3 regions of the Colwellia sp. M166 genome follow, and region 1 is predicted to be linked to each of the others. Evidence: predicted binding sites of a transcription regulator. Region 1 holds the regulator's gene; each other region holds the start of a gene.
What was found. Region 1 encodes sigma-54, which starts transcription at its own class of promoters, with help from an activator protein. Its sites were predicted from a motif close to GTTGGCACGNNNNTNGNNT; they were not measured.

Region 1 (7,948 bases):
ACAGTTTTGATGGCGCGTTAGATGAAGCAACTTTTTGTCCTTGGTGGCAGCTAAAGCTTGCGTTTGCTCAGTTAGGGCGTGATTTTTCGATAACGAAAGCGGATGAAAATTATGCGCAAGATTTAATTATTAAAGAAAGCTTTACTGTTGAATTAGGCTCACAAGAACAAATAGATTTAGATGTTGCCCATGAAGATGCACAAGGTATTTTAAGTTATTTACAATATCAAGGCGTGATAAAGAGTAACGATTTTCACCCTAAAAGCATGATCCGATATAGCTGCATGCTAGCCGATTACAAAGCATTATATTCACCAATGGGTGGCATGGTAGATTATTTAGCTGAATTTGGTCAACCATTAGCGGCAGGAGAGCCTTTAGCTCGAATTCTTCGAATGGATAATTACGGTGATGGCGATCCATTACACTACATTAGCTTAGATCATCCCGTGATTCCTATTTTGCACTTTGCGTCAGCGAGCGTTAATCAAGGCACTGAACTTTATAAAGTGTTTAGTCAGTACAGTATTTTATAACTGCGGGTATTATCGCGCAAAGAGAAATAAAAACGCCTTGTAAATCAAGGCGTTTTTATTAAAGCTCAAATTGACTTTTAGTTAAAAAATCACATGCTCTTTTAAGTAGGCAAACAGGTCACGATAATGTTTACCCACCTTCTCTTCTTTATGCTCTTTTTTCGCCTGGCGCACTAATTGTCGAAGTTTCTGTCTTTCCATTGTTTCACACTGGGCTAGCAAGTCTTCGATGTTGTCATTACCTTGGGTGATAAGTTCATCACGAATTTTTTCTAATTTATCAAACTTCGCTGATTCTTGTTGATGCTTATTAGCCATAACATCCATTGCTTGTTTAATCGGCTCAAGATCAGTTTCAGCTAGTATTTTAGCAATGTGGCGCACATGGCGACGTAATGCTTCGTGCTTGTTGGCAATTTTATCTGCTAGCACCATTGAAGCTTTAAGCTCATCAGTCAGTGGTAATTTACTGCGTTGATGCTTCGACATTTTGACGATGACAAGGCCAAAGTCTTGCAGTCGATGCATTTCTCGTTTTATTTCCGATTTACTCAGTAATTCTTCTTCTAATTCATCGATATCGTTGGCAGACTGGGGCATAATGTTAAGTAATAAAGTGATTGTTACCTGTAGTATACAACAAAGCTGTACCAGCAAAAACATTCCTGTTGTTTGTATCGATAAAATGTGAGAAATAATTTACCCATGAGCGATTCTGATAGTATTCAAATGCAAATAGAGCATGTAAAAACACGTGTTAATGACGCCATGACACTGGCAAAGTCACTGGGCGCCGATGGTGCTGAAGTTGCTATGACCCGTACACAAGGTCTGAGTGTTAGTACTCGCCTAGGTGAAGTTGAAAATGTAGAATTTACCAGTGACGGTGCGCTAGGTATTACGGTTTACAAAGCCGGCAGAAAGGGTAGCGCCTCGACAGCTGATTTATCAGAAAAAGCATTAAAACAAGCGATTGAAGCTGCGGTCAATATTGCCAAATATACCTCGGTTGATGATTGCTCTGGCATGGCTGATAAAGCAATGTTAGCGATGTCGCCTCCAGATTTAGATTTATATCACCCGAAAGCGTTAACAACGGAGCAAGCAATAAGTATCGCTAAAAGCTGTGAAGACACAGCGCTTAGCTATGATAAGCGTATAACCAATTCAGACGGTGCGACACTCGCAAGTTATGAAGGGTTTAAAGTGTATGGTAACAGTCATGGCCAACTGGTTGGCTACCCAAGTACGCGGCATAATTTGAGTTGTGTGATGATCGCCAACGAAGGTGACGATATGCAGCGTGACTATGCTTATACTGTCAGCCGCGAATTTGACAAAATGGAAACTGCTCGCAAGATAGGTCAACAGGCCTCTATGGAAGCCTTGTCTCGTTTAGGTGCGCGCAAACTCGCCACGGCTAAAGTGCCAGTGATGTTTCGTGCCGATATTGCAAATAGCTTATTTGGGCATTTTATCGCCGCCATCAGTGGCGGCAATTTATACCGTAAATCTTCTTTTTTAATGGACTCAATTGGCAAACAAGTTTTTCCTGAGTTTTTGAATATTAGCGAACGTCCTCATATCAAAAAAGGCTTAGCGAGTAGCGCTTTTGATGCTGAAGGTGTCGCAACCATTGATCGTGAAATCATTACCGACGGTAAGTTAGCGACTTATCTGCTCACTAGTTATTCAGCACGTAAACTGGGTTTACAAACAACGGGTCATGCCGGCGGTATTCATAATTGGCAACTTGGTATGAAAGGCGCTGGTCAAGGTGGTGATTTTGATGCCATGTTAAAAACATTGGGTACGGGGTTGTTAGTGACTGAAATGATGGGCCAAGGGGTTAATGTAGTCACGGGCGATTATTCACGCGGTGCTGCAGGCTTCTGGGTCGAAAATGGCGAGATAGCTTATCCGGTTGATGAAATAACTATTGCTGGAAAGCTCCAAGATATTTTTACTGGTATTGTGGCAATAGGAGATGATATTGATATGCGTGGTAGTATTCATACCGGCTCAATTATCGTTAATGAAATGCAAGTGGCTGGCAGTTAAGTATTAAAGTTGGAAGTTAATAGCTATCAGCTTTTAGTTAAAAGCAAAAACCAGTCCTGAGCCGCTCCACTTGTTTTGACTGACAGCTTAAAACTGACGGCTGCTCTACCCTAGCAGTAACGTTGCGGTACCCAAGAAGGCGAATATTCCGACAACATCGGTAACGGTAGTGAGAATGACGCTACCGGCCAATGCTGGGTCTATATTCATCTTTTTCAATACTAAAGGAATCGTGACACCCGCTAGACCCGCAGCGGTCATATTCATTAACATGGCAAAGGCGATAATAGCGCCGAGCATTAAATTTTGCTGCCAAATAGCGACGACAGTGGCGATTAATACGGACCATATCAAACCGTTGAAAAAGCCAATGGCAAGCTCTTTATAGAGTAAAATACGTGAGTTACTCTCACCAACATGCCCTAAAGCCATACCGCGAATAACCAGTGTTAAGGTTTGATTACCGGCAACGCCGCCCATGCTAGGGACTAAAGAGTTTAATACCGCCAAAATGGCTAACTGATTTAAAATTCCTTCAAACATACTTGATACTGCAACAGCCATTAGGGCGGTAATTAAGTTTACCCCTAACCAAATAGAGCGTCGTTGAGTACTTTTTAATACCGGAGCAAAAGTATCGGCTTCGTCATCTAGACCCGCCATACTCATCATGGAATGTTCAGCCTCTTCACGAATAATATCAACAACATCATCTACGGTGATACGACCAAGCAAGCGTCCTTCTTCATCGATAACGGGAGCTGAAAACCAGTCATAACGCTCAAATAGTTGTGCAACGTCTTTCTCGTTCATATCAGCGGTAATTGCTTGGATGTCTTCATCAATCAGGTTGGAAATGATGGTTTCAGCTTTTGCAGTTACAATCGCTGATAATGATACGGCTCCGATGAAATGATCTTCGCGGTCAACAACATAAAATGAGTCGGTTGCTTCAGGCAACTCGCCACGTAAGCGCAAATAGCGTAAAACCACATCTACCGTCACATCTGGACGAATAGATATGGTGTCGGTATTCATGATACCGCCGGCAGTATCCTCTTCATATGACAATGCGGCTTCAACACGGCTACGGTCTTGCCAGTCCATTGCGTTTAGCACTTCCTGATAAACGCTGTCAGGTAGTGTTCTGAATACTTCTGCTAAATCATCTACATCCATGCCTTCAGCAACGGCAGCTAACTTTTCTGGATGAATATTTTTTAGTATGCCTTTTCGAACTTCTTCGTTTAGCTCTTCAAGTACTTCACCATGATGATCAGCATCAATTAATTGCCATAGCGCCATACGACTCTTGGTTGGAGAAGACTCTAATAGTAAGGCGAGATCATAAGCAGGCATGTCTTGCAATAATTTGCGGACATAGACAAACATGCCACTATCGATGGCATCATTAACTTGCTGTAGGCGTTGATGACTGTAATCTTGCTCAGAAACTTCCGGCATATAGCTACCTTGTGCCGTTGTAAAAACGAAAACTGAAAATTATTAGTATGAAGGATAATTATTAAGGTGATGTTACGCTCAAAATTGATAATTATCAGTGTTGAGTTTACCGTAATTTATCACTTTTCGCAGCTTTTTTATTGACTTAAACACAGGTTGAGGAGCTTAGTGCTTGGCTTTATTTACTCAGTTTCATTAAATTTGTCACTAAAAAGTTGGCAAATCTCTGCTAGCGCTCTTTCTGCATCTTCACCTGAGGCGACAACCTTAACGGTTTTTCCTTGGGCGCCGGCTAATAGCATTAAGCCCATAATGCTATTAGCGTCAGCACTATTATCAGCTAATTCAATTGTGACTTTCGCGGTAAATTTTTGGCTAAGCTGAGCAAGTTTTGAGGCCGCTCTGGCATGTAAGCCAAGTTTATTGATGATCAGTACTTCACGGCTAAATTGTACAGTCATCATAATTTATGTACTTTCAATGGGTAAGTCACGGTGACGAGATTGCACGTCTTTACGCTCTTTACGCATATTATTGGCTAATAATTCTGCAATATATACTGAGCGATGCTTACCGCCAGTACAGCCAATAGCGATGGTAATATAGCTACGATTATTACGTTCTAAATGCGGTAACCAAGTCATCATAAAGCTGTTAATTTGCCAAATAAACTTAGTCACTATCGCTTGGCTAGCAAGGAAATCTTGTACTGGCTTATCTAAGCCGGTATAGTCTTTTAGCTCTTTATCCCAAAATGGATTAGGTAAAAATCGGGCATCAAAAACATAGTCGGCATCTTGCGGCACACCATGTTTGAAACCAAATGATTCAAAGACCACCACCATAGAACCTGATGTTTTACCCAAAATACGTTCTCTGACTAAGTCGGCAAGTTGATGTGGTGATAGTTGACTGGTATTGATATATAAGTGTGCTCGACTAGCGATCGGTTCCAGCAGTTTTTTCTCTAAGGCAATAGCTTGGTCTAAAGCAATGTTTTGCTTAATCAATGGGTGTAAACGTCGAGTTTCACTAAATCGACGGATCAGGTCGCTATCATCTGCATCCAAATAGAGTAGGTTTAACTCGACAGCACTCGGCAGGTAATCAATAATTTCAGGCACATCGTTAGGATCTTTCGGTAAGTTGCGAACATCGATACTTACCGCAACATTTTCATAATCATTGATGACCGTATGGGTTAATGCCGGTAGTAAATTAACTGGAATATTGTCGACACAGTAATAGCCTAAATCTTCTAAAACACGCAGTGCGACACTTTTGCCGGAGCCAGATCGGCCACTTACAATAATTAATTTCATCCGTGCTTTAACTCGCTTGTTGGATTAACTGAAAAAGCTCTTGGTTAGTTTTACATTGACGTACCTGTTTGCAAAACTGTTTGTTACGAAAAATTGTCGCAATACTTTGAAGGGTGCACAGATGATTTTGGCATTCTTCTTCAGGTACAAACAAGGCAATAAAAATATCTACGGGACGATGATCAATAGCATCAAAATTAATCGCTTCTTCTATGGTGATAACCACAGCAATTGGCTGTGTGGCATCACTTAAGCGGCCATGAGGTATAGCAATGCCATTACCTATACCTGTTGAGCCCATTCGTTCACGTTTAACTAAGCTCTCTAATAGTTGAAAAGTGTCGTGATTTGCCAATTTTTCAGCAGCAAGACTACTTAAATATTCTAAAATACGTTTTTTACTTGCAGCCGGTACTGCACAAATAGTGCAGTCCGGAGTTAAGATATCTTGCAACTTCATAAACTTATAAGACCTAATGTGGTGCTACGCTAATGCTTGTTAATCTTGCCTTTGTACTTCAAGATTTGGCGATCTAGCTTATCAATTAAAGCATCAATTGATGCATACATATCATTGTTTTCTGCTTTAGCATGGACCTCAGTGCCACTTAAATGGACAGTGGATTCGGCAATTTGATTGAGCTTCTCGACTGTTAATACGACATGTACATTGTTGATGTGATCAAAATGACGTTCTAGCTTTTCAAATTTGCCATTAACATAATCACGTAATGAATCGGTAACGTCGACATGGTGTCCGGTAAGATTAATTTGCATATGCTGCTGTCCTCTTTTACGGGTGAGTAAGTTGGCCTAGAGTAGGCTTTTACGTTGATTTGATGGCGGTATAGAGAGCGATTCACGATATTTAGCAATGGTCCGCCTTGCGACTTTGATACCTTGCTCGGCTAAAATATCTGCCATTTTGCTATCACTTAAAGGTTTTGCAGGTATTTCAGCAGCAACAAGTTTTTTGATTAATTCACGAATTGCAGTCGATGAACACTCACCACCATTTTCAGTGCTAACATGACTTGAAAAGAAATATTTCAGCTCGAAAATCCCTCTAGGCGTGTGCATATACTTTTGCGTCGTCACCCGTGAGATTGTTGATTCATGCATATCAACAGCTTCGGCAATATCGTTTAATACCATCGGACGCATAGCTTCTGGACCATGTTCAAAAAATCCTTGCTGGCGTTGCACAATACAGTTTGACACTTTTAATAGCGTATCGTTTCTGCTCTCTAAGCTTTTGATAAACCATTTAGCTTCTTGTAAATTCGAGCGGATAAACTGACTATCAGTGGATGATTTCATGGTGCGAGACATCGCCGCATATTGCTGATTTACCGATAACTTAGGTGCAGTATCAGGGTTGAGCTCTACCGTCCAACGGCCGTTTTTCTTTTCAACAGAGACATCAGGAATGACATATTGTTCTTCGCTTTTTATCACGCTATCGCCTGGGCGAGGATCTAAAGATTGTATCAGGCGAATAACTTCGCGTAATTGATCTTCTTTTAAGCGTAATTTTCGCATTAACTGGCGGTAATCTCGATTGCCGAGTAATTCAATATATTCAGTTACGGCTAACTTACTTTCCGCTAACCAAGGGGTATCTTTAGCGAATTGATTAAGTTGAATCAGTAGGCATTCAGGAATTGAACGAGCAGCAACACCTACGGGGTCAAACATGTTAATGCGCTTTAGTACTACTTCAACTTCGTCAAGCTCAACATCTTCAATGCCGACACTTTCTAAGATATCTTCTGCTGAAACGGTTAAGTAACCTGCTTCATCAATGGCTTCAATAATGGCAATAGCAATGGTTTTATCGGTATCGCTAAAGGGCGTGAGTTCCATTTGCCAAATTAGGTGATCTTGTAATGAATCTTTTGTTTCACCTTGGTAGGTATAATCTTCTGATGCCGGTCCAACACCGCCACTACTTGCACCAGCACTAAAGTTGTCATCCCAAGTAGTATCACTATTAAGTTCTTCGGGAATATCGGTTTTGGCTAGGCCTTCTGAGGAGCTAATTTCATCGATCGTTGGTGCTGAATCTTCACTGCCATCTGAGGATGACATTGCTGTATCTTCACTAACACCAGCAGAAAAGGCTTCCTCTAAATGGTCAGGGGTACTTTCCGAGCTATTATCAGCAGTTTCATCAACTTCAAGCAAAGGATTACTTTCAAGTGCCTCTTGAATTTCTTGCTGTAGATCCAGAGTAGATAATTGCAACAGTTTGATCGCCTGCTGCAATTGCGGGGTCATCGTTAACTGTTGTCCGATACGGAGTTGCAGAGTAGGACGCATTTACGTTTTCTTTTCCCTGTTCAAAGACATTATTATTGTGCCGTTGTAGTTTGTTACTCACTATAGCGTGAATTGTTCACCAAGGTATACATCTCTTACATGCTGATTCGCAAGAATTTGATTAGCATCACCTTCAGCAATAAGTTCGCCATGACTAACAATATAGGCGTGCTCACAAACATCGAGTGTTTCTCGTACATTGTGGTCGGTGATCAAAATGCCAATACCACGTTCTTTTAAGTG
Region 2 (7,948 bases), 2.0 Mb from region 1:
AAGGCTACTCTTGCGGCGATTATTTTATTGTTCCAGCCTAATAATGCACCTAATCTTTGCTGAAAGTAACTATCGTTTGGATATTGTTGAACGAGTTCTTGTGCAATAGCGATCGCATCATCATAAAGCTTTCCTTTTTCGTATGAATCAATCAATAATAACTTTATTTGAATGTTATTAACTTTATTATCTTTTATGGTAAGTAATGCATCTATTGCTAATTGATACTCCCCCGACTGCATTTTACTACGTGCTAGATTTGTTATACCAATTTCAGAGTTAGGCTTTAATACTAAGACTTGCTTAAAGTAATTTTCGGCTTTTTTTACATCCCCTAGCTGCAGGTAGGTCATACCTAAGAGTGTTAATATGTCAGGATCATCAGGTTGAGATAAGTTGGTTTTTGATAAGAGGTTTTTGGCTGATATTGTATTGCCTTGTTGCAAATCAATTTGAGCAATCATTTTGACCGACTGTAAATGCAGCTCTACATAGCTGAGATATTTTTCTAGATACCTTTTGGCATCAACAAGGTTACCATATTGAAAGTTTGTCAATCCCGCGAGAAAATAATAATCAGGTGTTGTTTTCATTATTTCATCAGGAACTGCAGCTAAAGTAGCAATGACCTCAGTTAATTTTATATTAGCAGACTTATCACCTTCTTTGTTTAAGTTAGCATTAATTATTGCTTTCAAATAGCCTGCTCTTGGCTCATTAGGTATTTCACTAATGATGTAGTCTACATGTGCTTCAGCCAAGGCATATTCTTGTAAGCTAATGTGCAACATGGCTTTGGTTAATCGTGCTGCTAAATGTGTATTGTCAATTTCCAATGCTTGTTCAATCGCCGTCATTGCCCCTTGTAGTTGATTTGACTGTGCTAATATATTCGCTTTTAATATCCAACCATTAATGAAAGGTAGAGGTCCTGCGATGGCTTGCTCAACAAAGGTTAGTGCGCTATCGATTTTTAATGTATTAAGGGCTATTTGTGCTCTGCCAAGTAATGCCATTTGATTATCAGGAGAGAAGGATAACGCTTCTTCAAATGCACTGTCTGCTGAGCGCAACAGCTTTTGCCCGATTAATGCTTGACCTTTAAAAACTAATAATTCAGCCTCAATTTTATTTCCCCGAGTACTAGGTTTAGTTACACGTAAAACTTCATCGTACTTATGCTGTAATAAATAAGCATGTGCAAATAGGGTTACTAATCTATTTTGATCTGCGTTATAAGCCCTAGCTTTGTTTAATTCTACTTCTGCTAATGCACCATCACCTGTTGCTATTAAAGCTTGTGCCAATAAAATTCGAGAGGCTAAGTGATCTTGTTGTTTTTGTAGAGCATTTTTTAGATGAATTATTGAGGTTGTAATATCTTTATTTTGGTACGAAATTAAGGCATTTTCATAAAGTTTATCAGCGTTCTCATCTGCATTTGCTTGCCAGGAAAGTAGACTAGAAATAATGAAAAAGGCAGTAACTGTTTTCAATGTTGCTTTCCGGTTTGAGACTGTTGTTAGCTTTGCAGGTATATTTCTTTTCATTATTGGGCCCGTTGGTAACATTAAATTTAAAAGATTAGCTAAGTAATGATGATCAGTTTGAAATATGGTAAATACTTTTATTAAACTAGGCTAGCAAAATTACTTTATTTGGGGGGGCGTTTACAAACAATCATTTAATAAACTTTTAGTTTCGTATACTATCTATACAGATAAAGTTGCATTGGTTATGCTATTTAAAATGTTGTTTTAAATAGCATTGTCAGTAAAATTTACACTTGAGATACTTATCAATAATAACAATATCTGTAATAGTCTAAGTCATTGTTTTATTTTGATTTTATATTGTTGGTTCGATATTTGCTTTTGTTTATGGTTAAATACGGTGTAAAGACAACAAAAGCCATCACTTAAATAGTTGATGCGAAACTTGTAAATACGTTAATTGGAAAATTATGATGTCGATAATTACAAACAGTTTAAAAATGTTAACCTTCGGTGCTTTATTAGCCACTACGAGTGCATATGCTACAGATATAGCTTTAGATGGGACAACAGTTTCAGTAAATGATCGAGCAGACGCTGGTCAAGGTGGCTGGATTTATAATGTTGATCAGATGGATGTTTCTTGGGGAGATGATGATACTATTACTGTTGATGTTTTCACTAAGTTTGCATCTTCATATCGCGGTAGAAATAGTAACAATACATACAGTGATGGTAGTAATCATAAAAATATTATTTTTGGCGATCTCCTTATAGGAGCCAATAGTGCTAGTAATTCTGGCTTTAACTATGCTTTCTCATTAGGTGATCTTTACAGCGGTTGGAATACGCGTTTTAGTAGAATAGAGCGACTTGATCAAACTAATGGTGGACTTTATAAAATTAATGGCACCACCTCTGCCGGCAGTTACCATGGTTATTCTGATGATCGTGGTGCTGTATTTGGTCAAACAAAAGGGCATGAATTGAATGAAAATGCTTCTACGTGGTCATCTACCAATGAAAAAATAAGTTTTAGCTTTAATGTTAGTGGCTTAGATGCATTTAGAGAGGCTACTTCTTTATCGTTAAGCTGGGCAATGTCTTGTTATAACGATGCTGTCCATGAGACCTTTGCTGTAAATCGTGGCAATAGTCCGGTAGTTGATGTACCTGAACCGGCTACAATTATACTTATGTTACTTGCCTTGGCGGGTATAGCATATCGTCAGAGAGCTAAGAGCAATTTATTATCTGCTTAATTTTATAACTTAGCATGTAACTGAAAATAAATTTTTTGAAAAGCCAAATGCCTTTGCATCTGGCTTTTTTATTTGCGCTATTTGATTCGTTGGTTAATACCAATTCTACTAATACCAATTTTACTAAGTTTCTTCCCACTCAGTGAAATGTAAAAGGTTTAGCGGCACAGGTTCATAGTTCCAGACTGAACCTAAGTATCGACATCCATGCAGGCAAGGCATTGGTTGAAGATAATGGTTATTCTCGACAACTGCTCCTGCGTTGTTCTCAAACCGCTGGTAAGCGTTGAGAGAAAACAAACTCATACCTGTCTTCAGTATTGTTCAAAAAGTACAATACGTTTTAATTTATATTATCTTTACTTTATTAGTTTTTAACTCTAAGTGGTCAAAATGCTGTTTTTGATGTGTGTTTATTTGCAAAAAAAGATCATAAACTTAATGGCTTGGTACAATAAAATATATTTTTACAAATTGAAGTTAGCTAAAGTCAATAACAGCAGTTTACCAAGAAAGGTAGTGTTATACTTTTGACCATAAAAATATATTATTAATAACTATTTTACACTTTGGAGGTTTAATATGGCACAGCAAGGTTCGGGCGGAAATGTTTTAGCGGCAATATGTAGTTTTTTTATTCCTGGTTTAGGGCAGTTAGTGCAAGGCCGTATATTACCAGCAATTTTATTCTTTGTTTTTGCTAGTATTTTTTGGGGACTTTCGTGGTTAATTTTCCCGATAGCATTTGCAGTGATTACCCATTTATGGGCAATAATTGATGCGGCAAGGTACTCTAACAGAAACGGTCTGTGAATAAGCTTAACATAAATAGAGGTACTGACATGGCTAAATTATATTCCACCATCATCATGCTTGTATTACTAGTGGGCTGTCAGTCAGCCTATTATTCTGCAATGGAAAAAGTCGGTGTTCATAAGCGTGATATTATGTTGAACAGGGTTGAGAGTGCGCAAGTTGCACAGCAAGATGCTCAACAGCAGTTTACATCGGCATTAGAACAATTATCTCAACTGATAAGTTATGAAGGGGGGGATTTAGCAGCTCAGTATGAATTAATTAATGACCAATATGAAGCCAGTGAGTCGTCTGCACAAGAAGTTGCCTCTCGTATTGCCGCGATTGAGAGTGTGGCAGATGCTTTGTTTGATGAATGGAATGATGAGATTCAGCAATATTCTAGCAACAACTTAAAGCAGCAGAGTCAACAAAAGTTGAAAAAAACGCAGCGCAACTATCAAAGCTTAATTAAGTCTATGCATCGGGCTAAAGATAGAATGGCTCCGGTATTATCAGCCTTAAAAGATAATAGTTTATATCTTAAGCATAATTTAAATGCTCAAGCTATTGGTGCCTTGCAAGGCGAATATAAAACCATTAAACGCGATGTTGAGTCGTTAGTTGCTGAAATGAATAAAGCGATAGAGCAGTCACAACAGTTTATTGATTTGTTACAGCCAGAATAGTTTGTTAGGTTTTCGTATGGGCTACTGTAATTTTTGTGATGGTCGCCCGTTTTTATTTTAAATCAGGTAAAATACGCGATTATTTTACCGTCGACGTATTTATAGGAATGTAGAATGGGTCGTTATTTCAAACGCCTTAGTCAAGTATTAATTATTGGTTTTATTGCTCTTTATTGTCTTATTTGGTTACTGTCTCCACTTGTTATTCGCTCTATAGTTAATCATTACGGTTTGCCAAAATCTCTATCACTCACTTCTACTTCTAGTCTTCGCTATAACCCATTTACTGCTCATTTAACCATTAGCGACTTAGAAGTGAAAATTAACGAGCAAAGTAGTGCGCTGAAATTACAAAGCCTAGAGGCAGAGGTGGATTTACATCAATTATTGTTTGATAAAATTTATATCTCTGAATTTAATCTTAAGGGTATTTTTATTCCTGTAACGGTGAATGCATCATCATTTAATGTTGCTGGCATTGAATTAATGGCTGAAAAGGCAACCTCTACAGCAACTGAACATGAAGCAGTTACAGAGCAAACGGGTGCCGACTTTCCTTATCAAGTTATTTTACCTGAGCTTAGCTTAACCGATGCGCATATAGCGTTATTATACTTTTCAGAGACGCATAATATTCAGCTTGATTCACTTGTTTTGGAAAATATTTTGCTTTCAAAAAATGAGCAAGATCTTAAATTAAATTTACTGAGTCAGTTCAATGGTGCGCCAATAGAAATTGCGCTAGATGGACGTTTATTACAGCAACAAGGTAAGCTTAATATAAATGTAAAAGCCCAGCAGGTAGCATTAAAATCTGCACAAGCTTTTTTGCCTTCATCAATATCTTCGCTTGATGGGCAAATTAGTTATTCCAGCAAAATTGCTATCGAGCTAGCTAATGACAGAACCTCAACCGAGGTTAGTGATTTATTACTGGTTATTGAAGAGCTCAATATTGCGCAAGAAGATTTTAACCTTGCTGTTAAGAAGCAAAAAATTCAAGCAGAGTTACTCACTATTTCATTACAACCGAATAAGCCTATTAGCATTAATACTAGGTTAGATTATATTGCCAATGGTATTTATGCCAAGTCGCAAGTCAATGAGTCAATCTTAGCAGATATATCGCGTATCAAGGCTGACAATATTGCGCTAGATTTTGATAATAACATTGCAAAAATAAATATTGAGCGCAGTGAATTTAGTGATGGTCAGTTTTCGAAAAATCAACAAATAAAGATGCCAGCACTGGCTGCTTTCAATCAACTTGTCATTAATGATCTAGTGTATGCACCTGAGCTTATTGCTGTTGATAGTATTACTTTATCTGGGCTTGTTAGTCATCTTCTATTAGATAAAGACAAGAAGCTAGCAACCTTAGTTGCTTTGTCGACCGCCCCTGAAAAAGTTAATCAGAAAAATGACAACCTTGATACTGTTCCAGAGCATAATAAACCTGAGCTTGATGATGCAAATCAAGCACCTGAACTAGCGTTTAAACTTGGCCAATTTACCGTTATCGATCCGGCGGTTATAAATTTTAAAGATGCTAGTGTTACACCTAACTATGAACGTGACCTTGTCATTAGTCAGCTTTCTTTATCTGATGTTGATAGCAGAAAACCAGAGCAAGAAGTGTTGTTTAGCATGAAAGCAAAAAGTGATAAATATGCATATCTAGATATAAAAGGGCGTGGTTTTCCTTTTGCATCTGAGCAAAAATTTACTTTAGATGCAGCAGCTAAAGAAGTCAGTTTACCTGGTGTCTCTAGTTATATTAAAGATGCGTTAAGGTATGAAATTGAGAGCGGACAGCTTGATGTCGTTATTAAAGCTAGCTTAATAGCAACTAAACTCGATGGCGATGTCGATTTGTTGCTCAGAGGTATAGAGTTTACTGCTGCAGATGATCATGAGACAGGCACGATAATTGATCAAACTAGCGTACCATTTAATGTCGCTTTAGGGATGTTAAAAGACTCAGATGGTAATGTTGAGCTATCGTTGCCATTAGCCGGTGACACTAGTGCCCCCTCATTTGGCTTTTCAGGCTTTTTAACCTTACTGGTTAAACAAGCGACTATGTCAGCGGCTAAAGATTATTTAATTACAACATTTGTTCCTTATGCGAGTGTGATGAAAGTAGCAATGGCGGCGGGTGAATTTGCTCTTAAATTAAGAATAAATGATTTAAATTACGCGGCCGGTGAAACAGAGTTAACGACTGAACAGTTAGAGTTTAGTCGTCAGATGTCGGTGATGTTGGCAGATAGAGGTGATGTTAACGTCAAGCTTTGTGCTATCGCAACGGCAAGTGATATTGAACTAGAAGATGTATCAACAATACATCAAGCTGAGAATATTGAACGCTTAAAAGCCATATCTCGACAGCGTGCTGAAAATTTTAAAATACACATGGTTGAGCAATTAAACGTGCCTTCTGCGCGGTTATTATTTTGTACACCGCAAATAGACAGCTCGAAAGGTGCTAAAGCCAGAATAAAATTTGTTATTTAGAATAAGGCCATTAAAAGCGACTTGTCGTTTATTGACATAGTCAGAATGCAATTCTGACTATGTCGCTATTTTATTTATGGTTGCACAATATTCCAACGTTAAGCACTGCATTCTTTGTTGTGCTCAACACTAACCTTCGAGTCTGCAAACACTTAGGTACATCGCTATGTTGTTAACTAAGGTATTAATACCAATTTTACTAAGTTTTTTCCCACTCAGTGAAATTTTAAAGGTTTAGCGGCACAGGCTCACAGTTCCAGACTGAACCTGAATACCTACACCTATATTGATTGAAGATAATGGTTATTCTCGACAACTGCTCCTGCATTGTTCTAATGACTCACATCCCTGTGAGAACCTTATCGAAATCAATAACACGGCCTGTAAGCTCTGAGTGGGAACAAACTTAATAGACTTGGTATAATTATTTAACATTACTGCTTAGGATAAAGCTCGCTTTTTATGACGTTTACTTTTAAGGTATTAAAAATACTAAATATAATTGGTGCCGATTGAATATTAATCTATCTAGACTGTTCAATATCATTAGCTTTGAAATGGTCCGCTTATTTAAAACTAAACGCGGTTTATTATCGTTATTAGCATTTGCTACTATCTGGTTTATTATCCTTTATTATTTTATCAGTTCAGCAGCTGATATCGTCAATTCTAATTCCTTTGAGAGTATGGCATCAGATCTCTTTGGTGCTTTAGGCTTATCTTCTTTATTAGAGTGGCCAGTATCAGAATATGCCATTTATTGGCTAGTGGCAGTTTATTTTTTCCCTATGTTTGCCTTATCAGTCTGTAGTGATCAGATTTGTTCTGATAAGCACCGTGGCACATTACGGTTTTTGACTTTGCGTTCAACTCGAACAGAAATTATTTTGGGGCGATATTTAGGCCAACTGTTTATTATTGCGGTATTAATCGTGATGACCGCATTAGCTACGGCGGTTTTAGCCAGTATTCGTGATTTAAGCCTACTGTTAGCAAGCTTACAGTTGGGCGCTAAATTGTCATTTGAAGTGATTATTGTTGTGATGCCATTTATTGCCCTTATGACATTATTAAATACTTGGGTTCATTCGGCTAGGTTTGCAATAGTCGCAGCCGTACTTTTTTTTAGCTTAGGTCCGTTAGTTATTGCTTTTATTAACTATCAATTCGGACAGGAGTTTTATCTCAATTT
Region 3 (7,948 bases), 1.9 Mb from region 1:
AGTTACATTTCGTTCCGGCCGCTATGGACAATCATGGTAGAAATCATAAACTACTTTGTAGTTATGGCCTGGCCTTACATGTTTGTTTACTTAGGCCAAAAAGTCGTGGCACAGTGACACTTAATAGTAATAGCATCAGCCAACATCCACGTATTCAACTCAATATGTTAGATCACCAAGATGATATTGATACGATGATTAAAGGCGTAAAAATCGCCAAAAAAATCTTATCAACGCCGCCCTTATCCAAAACACATGTAAAATATTTATTCCCAGATGAAGACTGTAATAGCGATCAAGCTATTCACCAGTTTCTAAAAGAAAAATGTAATACCATTTATCATCCTGTAGGTACCTGCAAAATGGGGCAAGACGAATTATCAGTTGTTAATGAGCAATTAAAAGTGCATGGCATCAAGCAATTACGCGTTATTGATGCCTCAATTATGCCAACACTGATTAGCGGTAACACTAACGCACCAACGATGATGATTGCCGCCAAAGCCGCCGATATGATCCTAGCTGAGCATTGCTGATTTAAAAACCACCAAGTAATGTTAGAAGCCGAGCTTAGATAAATAATTTGACCAATAATGCGCTTTTACTGATATTGATTATATCTGCAAGGATGCAGATATTTAACCTTTACCTAATACGCCTCTCAATTTTTCCCTAATGACTTACCAATAGCTAGCTAACTTTAACTTGGGAAATGCTTGAATAATAATCTTAAAACTGATGTTAATGACCAAAAAAGAGAATAACAACACGCTCATATTTAGCTAACAATGAACAACTGTAAAGTCATTATTTTCAACTCAGGTTAAATAAATTAATTTTTTTGAAACCAGAAGGCTCTTCGCTAGGTCAAGTTAATTAAGCCAGTAATAAAATAAGGATCTCGTTTGATTAACCTAGCTACTTTCAATAAAAAATTTACTCACGCAATTTTATTAACCTTAACCTTGTTCTCCATAAATATTTATGCCGATGAATCGTCAACTGCACCGCAAGCTCCAGCTTGGCAATTGAAAACGCAAACCGGTGAAAAAATTTCTTCAGCTCAATTCGAAGGCCAAGCCATAATTTTACATTTTTGGGCGACCTGGTGCCCTTATTGCAAAAAACTACAACCTAAGTTAGCTGAGCTTGAAGAAAAATATCAACAACAAGGGGTTAAAGTAGTTGCCATTAGTTTTAATGAGGATGACGGCGCATTACCACAAGATGAGTTAGCCTCACGTGGTTATCATTTCCCTACGGCCGTTAATGGTGATCAAGTAGCCATGATTTATGGTGTAAGAGGCACACCAACAACCTTTTTTATTAATAAGAACAATCAAGTGATATTTAAATCAACCAGCTCTGATACAAGCGACCCGCGCTTAGAACTCGCCGTTAAAGAAATTGTTAAGTCACTAAAGTAGGTAAATAACGAGGTTAAAACGTCAACACAACATCGGCTATATTGACAGACTAAAATAGCCGATAAATCATCTTATATTTAGCTACCAACCACTAACGCTGTGCAATAAGCAATTTTAACGTCAATAACTAGCCACTCATCGAATTTTTGTCTCCTATCCTTGTACCTACGGTGCATGCAACATAGAATCAGAACAAGCTTCATTGTGATTTTATCGCATTGGATAAATCACATCATTCATCCCAATAAAAACTAACAAGGTCATTTAATGAAAATTCGTTATCTTGCACCATTGGCCATTGCTATCGCATTAGCCGGTTGCCAACAAAATACCACCACAGCCAATGTGGTAGCAGTAGCACAAGCAGAAAGTACGGCGAGCAATCCATTTTTTTCTGATTACGATACACCTCATGGTATTCCGCCATTTGATAAAATTAAAAAAAGCGATTACTTACCGGCTTTTTATCATGGTATCGCACAGAATAAACTTGAAATAAATGCTATTACTAGGGTTAAATTGCGCCCAACCTTTGAAAACACCATTGTGGCAATGGAAAAATCGGGTGATTTTCTCAATAAAGTCAGCACAACCTTCTATGGTTTAACCGGTTCAATGTCTGATGATGAAATGCGTGCCATCGCAAAAGAAATTTCACCAAAACTTTCAGCTTTGGGTGATGATATAGCGCTAAATGATGCTTTATTTCAGCGTGTTAAAGCCGTTTATGACAACAAAGATAAATTAGGCTTACGCACAGATCAAAAGCGCTTATTAGACAAAACCTATAAAAGTTTTGTTAGAGGTGGTGCTAACCTTAACGATTCAGATAAGTTAAAACTACGTGAATTAAATGAAAAACTTAGTGGTTTAAGCTTAAAGTTTGGTGAAAATCTGCTCGCTGAAACCAATAACTTTGAAATGGTTATTGATAATAAAGCCGATCTTGATGGTTTACCTGCTGATATTATTGCAGCAGCAGCCGCAACCGCAACCGCGCGTGGCCACGAAGGCAAATGGGTATTCACCACACACCGTCCAAGCAAAAACCCTTTTTTAACTTACTCAAACAACCGTAAATTACGTGAAACCATTTATAAAGGTTACACCATGCGCGGTAATAACGATAATGCCAATAACAACCAAGTAATTGCCAGTGAAATGGCCAGCCTTCGTTATCAAAAAGCTCAGCTTTTAGGTTATAAAACCCATGCCCATTTTGTGCTTGAAAATGCGACTGCAAAAACCCCTGAAAATGTTTTCGAATTATTAAACAAAGTTTGGCCTGCAGCATTAGAGCATGCAAAAGAAGAAACTGCTGATATTCAAAAAATGATTGATGCACAAGGTGGCAATTTTAAAGTAGCCGCTTGGGATTGGTGGTATTACTCTGAAAAAATTCGCAAACAGCGTTTTGATATCGACGCAGAAGAAACTAAACCTTATTTCTCATTAGAAGCAACACTACAAGGCGTTTTCTTTACCGCCGAAAAACTTTGGGGCGTTACCTTTAAAGAGCGTGATGATCTACCTAAGTATCATCCAGAAGTACGTACATTTGAAGTGTATGATCGTGACGGCAGCTATGTCGGTATTTATATGACTGATCATTACGTACGTGAAAGTAAACGTGGTGGTGCTTGGATGAGCAGTTTCCGTAAACAATACCGCATGAACGGTGAAGATGTTACACCAATTATTTATAACGTATTAAACTACCCTCGCCCAATAGGTGACAAACCAACATTATTAACTTTTGATCAAGCATCGACTTTATTCCATGAATTTGGACATGCTATTCAAGGCTTACTATCTGACGGTTATTACCGCTCTCAAACGGGTACATCACTACCAAGAGATTACGTAGAATATCCATCGCAAGTGATGGAAAACTGGATGACAGAGCCGGAAGTATTAGCTAACTTTGCTAAGCACTACCAAACTGGCGAAGTTATTCCACAAGCGCTAGTTGAAAAAATTCAAGCTTCTGGCAAGTTCAACCAAGGTTTTGGTACGACAGAGTATTTAGCCGCAGCCTTACTTGATATGAGCTGGCATTCATTAGAAACTGCTGAATTACAAGACGCTAATAGCTTTGAGAAAAATGTTTTAAAAGACATTGGTCTGATTGAGCAAATCGCACCAAGATATAAAACAGGTTACTACTCGCATATTTTTGCTGGTGGTTACTCTGCTGGTTACTACGGCTATATTTGGTCAAATATCTATGATGCTGATACTTGGTTAGCCTTTAAAGAAAATGGCATATTCGACCAAAAAACCGCTGAACTTTATCGTAAGCATGTATTAGAAAGTGGTGGCACAGACGATCCAACAATCATGTATCGTCGTTTCAGAGGTCAAGACCCTAAAGTAGAACCTTTACTTGAGCGTCGCGGTTTAACCAGTAAATAAACCGATAAAAAAACGAAAAAAGGGTCGCTATATAGCGACCCTTTTTATAGTTTAATACTAACAATCAAGAAATTGTATATTATTGAAGATACATACTACCTTCGAAAAAAGCAAAAACAGTTTCAAAAGCATTTTCTTGGTATTGCTTCAAACCCGTATCACGAAAATCAATATCAACCTGACTGCGTGTTAGTGCTTTTTTGATAAAAGTGCCTGCTAATATTTCCACAGGTAGATCTTTAATAAGCTGAATAGCAGCTTCCAATTTAAAACCTACAGGACCGCCGGAAAATTTCCCCTTTAACGCACGTCCTTTAATAACCACTTTATCAACTTTGTAATCTTCCATTAGCTTAGCAAAAGCAAATTGGAAATATTGTACTTGCTCGGCATCACCCGCATCAACAAGACTAATTTTTTGTACGCGCGTTTTTGGTATGTCGTACAACCCATTTTCCCGCGACATGATACAAATAATTGCATCGTTACCTTTTAACTCAACACCACATATTTTCATAAATTAACCTCATTTCTATAATGTGCATTATTATAAAATAGTTTTGCCTTAGCTGCAGTGTTTTCATGCATTTAAAACGAGTCTTATAATAACATTACGCTTACTGCGTTATATTTTCTACTTTACTTGGTCTTTGGCAATAGCAATTCCATGTTGTTTCGTGAACGCTATATAATCAACAACCGCATCTGGATTACCTTTATTGCCTTGGCAAACAGCACGTTGATATTCATAGCTAAAAACATCAAACCAAAGATCAAGCAAATCTGCGTTGATCTGTTCCCCTGCTAGCGACAATATCTGTGCTGCAACTTCAGCAGTAGCTAATTCGGTATTATTGGCAGCTAAGCGAATTTGGTAGCGAGAGCTAAGCTCAGCCGCATCTTCAGGTGTTTTGGGCGTGAATGAAACCACAGGTAAATTTTGTAAATAAGGACTGCGACGAAACATTTTTTTTGCTTCTCGCCAACTGCCATCAAGCATGATAAATAAAGGTCTTTTACCGGTTGCTAATACGACTTTATTATCAAAAATCTCTCTTTCATCACCTGCATAAGCTTTAGGAAATACTATCATTGGCTGCCAAATAGGATCATTTAACAACGTTAAAATATCTGGATTAACTTCCGTTCTCGACCAAAGAAATGCATAACTATCAGGGATCAAATCAGCAATTAGCTTACCGGTATTACTTGGTTTTAATACTTCGGTATCGTACATCAATAATAAAAAACCAGCGTTAGATTTTACACTCGGCGCTAGCGAACAAATACAAAATTTTTCAGCCAATCGACAAAGTTCACAACGGATCACTCGTTGTCCTCTAGACTTATAGGTCGTCGTGCTTAAACTTTTACGGTATTGATGAAGTTGTTGAACTGCGTGCATATGTGATCTATCAGCTGATTTTGGGCCGCTACTGTAACGTGCACTTTAAGCCTTAGCAATAAAAATACGACAAAACACGATAAAGAGCCCAAAACCACCACATCTATTCATGCACTCGCGATATGCCGTTCATTCAGTACATAAAAAGCGCTAAGGTATCAAGCCTAGCGCTTCTCTTGGAAATTACATGATAATATGATGACTTAAACAGAAAGTTGCTCTAAAAATTAAATTTCACTATGCGAATTTTTCTGACTAGCAGTGATAAAATTATAATCTGCAAGTTCATCAATATTTACTTTCAATTGTTCTTCCAAATTATCAATCACGATAATAGATTGGCATAACGCTTCACCACGCTTTTCTAATCCAGCACCACGAGCTTCCATTTCATGTTCAATTTGCTCACCAAATTGTTCCATTTTGCTGCCAAACGCATCCATATCACCACCCGAATATAGCATTTGCTGGCCAACCGCAACCATTAGGCTTCCTAAAGAATTTTGGATAGTCGTTTCTACTGCCGACTCAATTCTCTGCTCAAAGTCTTCACCAAAAAAATCTTCACCAGCAAAGCCATCTTCGTCAATATAAAAATCTTTACTACCATCAAACTCTGCATCTACTTCAGTACGAATATTGGTTAATTGCATGGTTAATTCTGAACTAACATTATTACCATCACCTAATAACTCATTAAACGCTAAGTTGACGCCATCAATAGCTAAATCAATAGCATCTAAAGCAATCACTTTTACCTCAGGTACAACCCCACGGATATTGGTTGAGTATTCATGAAGTAAAGATCGTTGACTTGCTGTTAAAGCAACCTCTTCACCGTTGATCAATAAAACATCATTGTTAATGATGGTATACACCGGAGATTTATTTTTAGAAAAGGTAATTTCTCTAGCATTAATGTTAATGCCGCCATTCAAGTCAACTTGACATGAGTCACTAGAAAAAGAATTTTCGTGCGCATAACTTGCCGAGCTTGCCATAATTAATGCTGTTGCGATCAAAGTTTTCATATTACCTTCCTTTATAAATTAATCCAATTAGACTTCATCAAAGCGATAATAAGCTTTTATGATTTAATATTGTTTACAAAACTGATGCCAATATAAAAATAACCTTAATATCAATAACTAAGGGGAATTGCACAATATTAGGTAAAGTGCAAAAAACTAATTTTTAGTAGTATAGTTAAATTTTTAGTCAATTTAACAAATAACACCAAGTCTAAATAAGGAAGATAGGATTAGTTCTGCATGAATTAATAACGCTATAATTAAATTTTTAATTTTAATCATAGCAGTAGTAATTTAGCTTATATATTTCTTGCGTTAACTATTATGAGGTCATTAACTGTAAGCTAATCTCTGCATTTCAAATAGTCTTGAACGACAGCGAGCAAACTCAAAACTGAGTTGAGTACCTTGATAAAGCTCCGCAATATCAACTTGTGCAGCTATAATTAAACGGATTCCTCGATCATAAAACTCATCAACAAGGGCAATAAAACGCCGAGCTTCATCATCAAGTCCTCTTAATTGTCCCATCACCACACCACTACGTTGGTAGCTATCTTCAACACCAGAAAAAACCGCAGGAATGAGTTTTCCACTAAATTGAGGAACATCGCTGATCAGCACACTTGCGTATTGATCCGCTAACTTAATATAGTCTCTTTGGCTACGCGGGCTTGAGCAAATTGCCATAAAGTCAAACCAAATAGCACTCTGACAACGGGCGACAAAATTAATGGTTCTACCATGAATGGTGATACTCTCGTTATATTGCACATTACCGATAGCTAAGGCTAAAAAATGCTGAGATAAAAAATCACCGCCTTTTTCATTACCGACATGAAAGTCGCGATATTGATGTGTCACGGTATCACTTGTCATCAAGCGATGGTCTTTCGACCCATCAATAGAGATAACTTGGCAATATTGGTGGATAATATCTATGGTTGGTAAAAATCTTTCGCGTTGAAGGCCATTTAGATACAACTGATCAGGCCGACAGTTCGATGTTGCAACTAAGGTAATACCGCTTGATAGCATGGCATTTAGTAAGCCCGCCAATAACATAGCATCACCAATATCATTAACAAAAAACTCATCAAAACACAGTAAGTCAACTTCAGCGGCCCATATTTCAGCAATGAGTGCTAACGGGTTATCTATAGTATTAAGCTCATGCAACTTTTGATGTACGCTTTCCATAAAATGATGAAAATGTATGCGTTTTTTACGTGTTATATTCACCTGATGATAAAGCAAATCCATCAACATGGTTTTGCCACGCCCTACTCTGCCATAAAAATAGATCCCTTGAATAGCTGCAGGCTTACTGAATATTTTTTTTAATGATATGAATATAGAAGATGGGGTTTGTCTAAGAGATAGTTTTTCTGCAAGCTTGTCCAGCGCAATGGTTGCTTGAAGTTGTTCACTGTCAAGCTGAAGTAATTTTTGCTCAACAAGTTGCTTATATTGACCGGTAACTGACATCATTATTTTTTTGCAGACACAAAAAGGGCAGACTAATGTCTCCCCTTTTCAACACTTTTAATATTTTAGTTCACTTAAACCAGTTAAGTTAGCTAATAAATATTAATTAAAGTGCTACGATGTTCTCAGCTTGAGGACCTTTTTGACCTTGAGTAACAGTAAACTGTACTTTTTGGCCTTCA

Region 2: a site for sigma-54 is predicted at 1,856-1,874, ahead of FGD67_RS03820 (PEP-CTERM sorting domain-containing protein). Genes of this name have one in related genera too.
Region 3: a site for sigma-54 is predicted at 6,352-6,370, ahead of FGD67_RS04630 (YggN family protein). Genes of this name have one in related genera too.

The regions. Positions count from the first base shown of each region.
Region 1 covers NZ_CP040755.1:2,876,770-2,884,717, forward strand. The annotation lists gene FGD67_RS13065 (succinylglutamate desuccinylase/aspartoacylase family protein) at 1-536, shown strand, start outside; gene yjgA (ribosome biogenesis factor YjgA) at 618-1,136, opposite strand; gene pmbA (metalloprotease PmbA) at 1,242-2,597, shown strand; gene mgtE (magnesium transporter) at 2,703-4,061, opposite strand; gene FGD67_RS13085 (HPr family phosphocarrier protein) at 4,244-4,525, opposite strand; gene rapZ (RNase adapter RapZ) at 4,529-5,383, opposite strand; gene ptsN (PTS IIA-like nitrogen regulatory protein PtsN) at 5,391-5,843, opposite strand; gene hpf (ribosome hibernation promoting factor) at 5,873-6,160, opposite strand; gene FGD67_RS13105 (RNA polymerase factor sigma-54) at 6,197-7,705, opposite strand; gene lptB (LPS export ABC transporter ATP-binding protein) at 7,766-7,948, opposite strand, start outside.
Region 2 covers NZ_CP040755.1:847,350-855,297, reverse strand. The annotation lists gene prsT (XrtA/PEP-CTERM system TPR-repeat protein PrsT) at 1-1,496, opposite strand, end outside; gene FGD67_RS03820 (PEP-CTERM sorting domain-containing protein) at 1,967-2,755, shown strand; gene FGD67_RS03815 (hypothetical protein) at 3,338-3,568, shown strand; gene FGD67_RS03810 (DUF2959 domain-containing protein) at 3,598-4,239, shown strand; gene FGD67_RS03805 (DUF748 domain-containing protein) at 4,354-6,756, shown strand; gene FGD67_RS03800 (ABC transporter permease subunit) at 7,269-7,948, shown strand, end outside.
Region 3 covers NZ_CP040755.1:1,008,555-1,016,502, forward strand. The annotation lists gene FGD67_RS04605 (GMC family oxidoreductase) at 1-536, shown strand, start outside; gene FGD67_RS04610 (peroxiredoxin) at 906-1,427, shown strand; gene FGD67_RS04615 (M3 family metallopeptidase) at 1,695-3,842, shown strand; gene FGD67_RS04620 (DUF3010 family protein) at 3,922-4,359, opposite strand; gene FGD67_RS04625 (tRNA-uridine aminocarboxypropyltransferase) at 4,477-5,247, opposite strand; gene FGD67_RS04630 (YggN family protein) at 5,475-6,278, opposite strand; gene zapE (cell division protein ZapE) at 6,612-7,769, opposite strand; gene FGD67_RS04640 (cold-shock protein) at 7,873-7,948, opposite strand, start outside.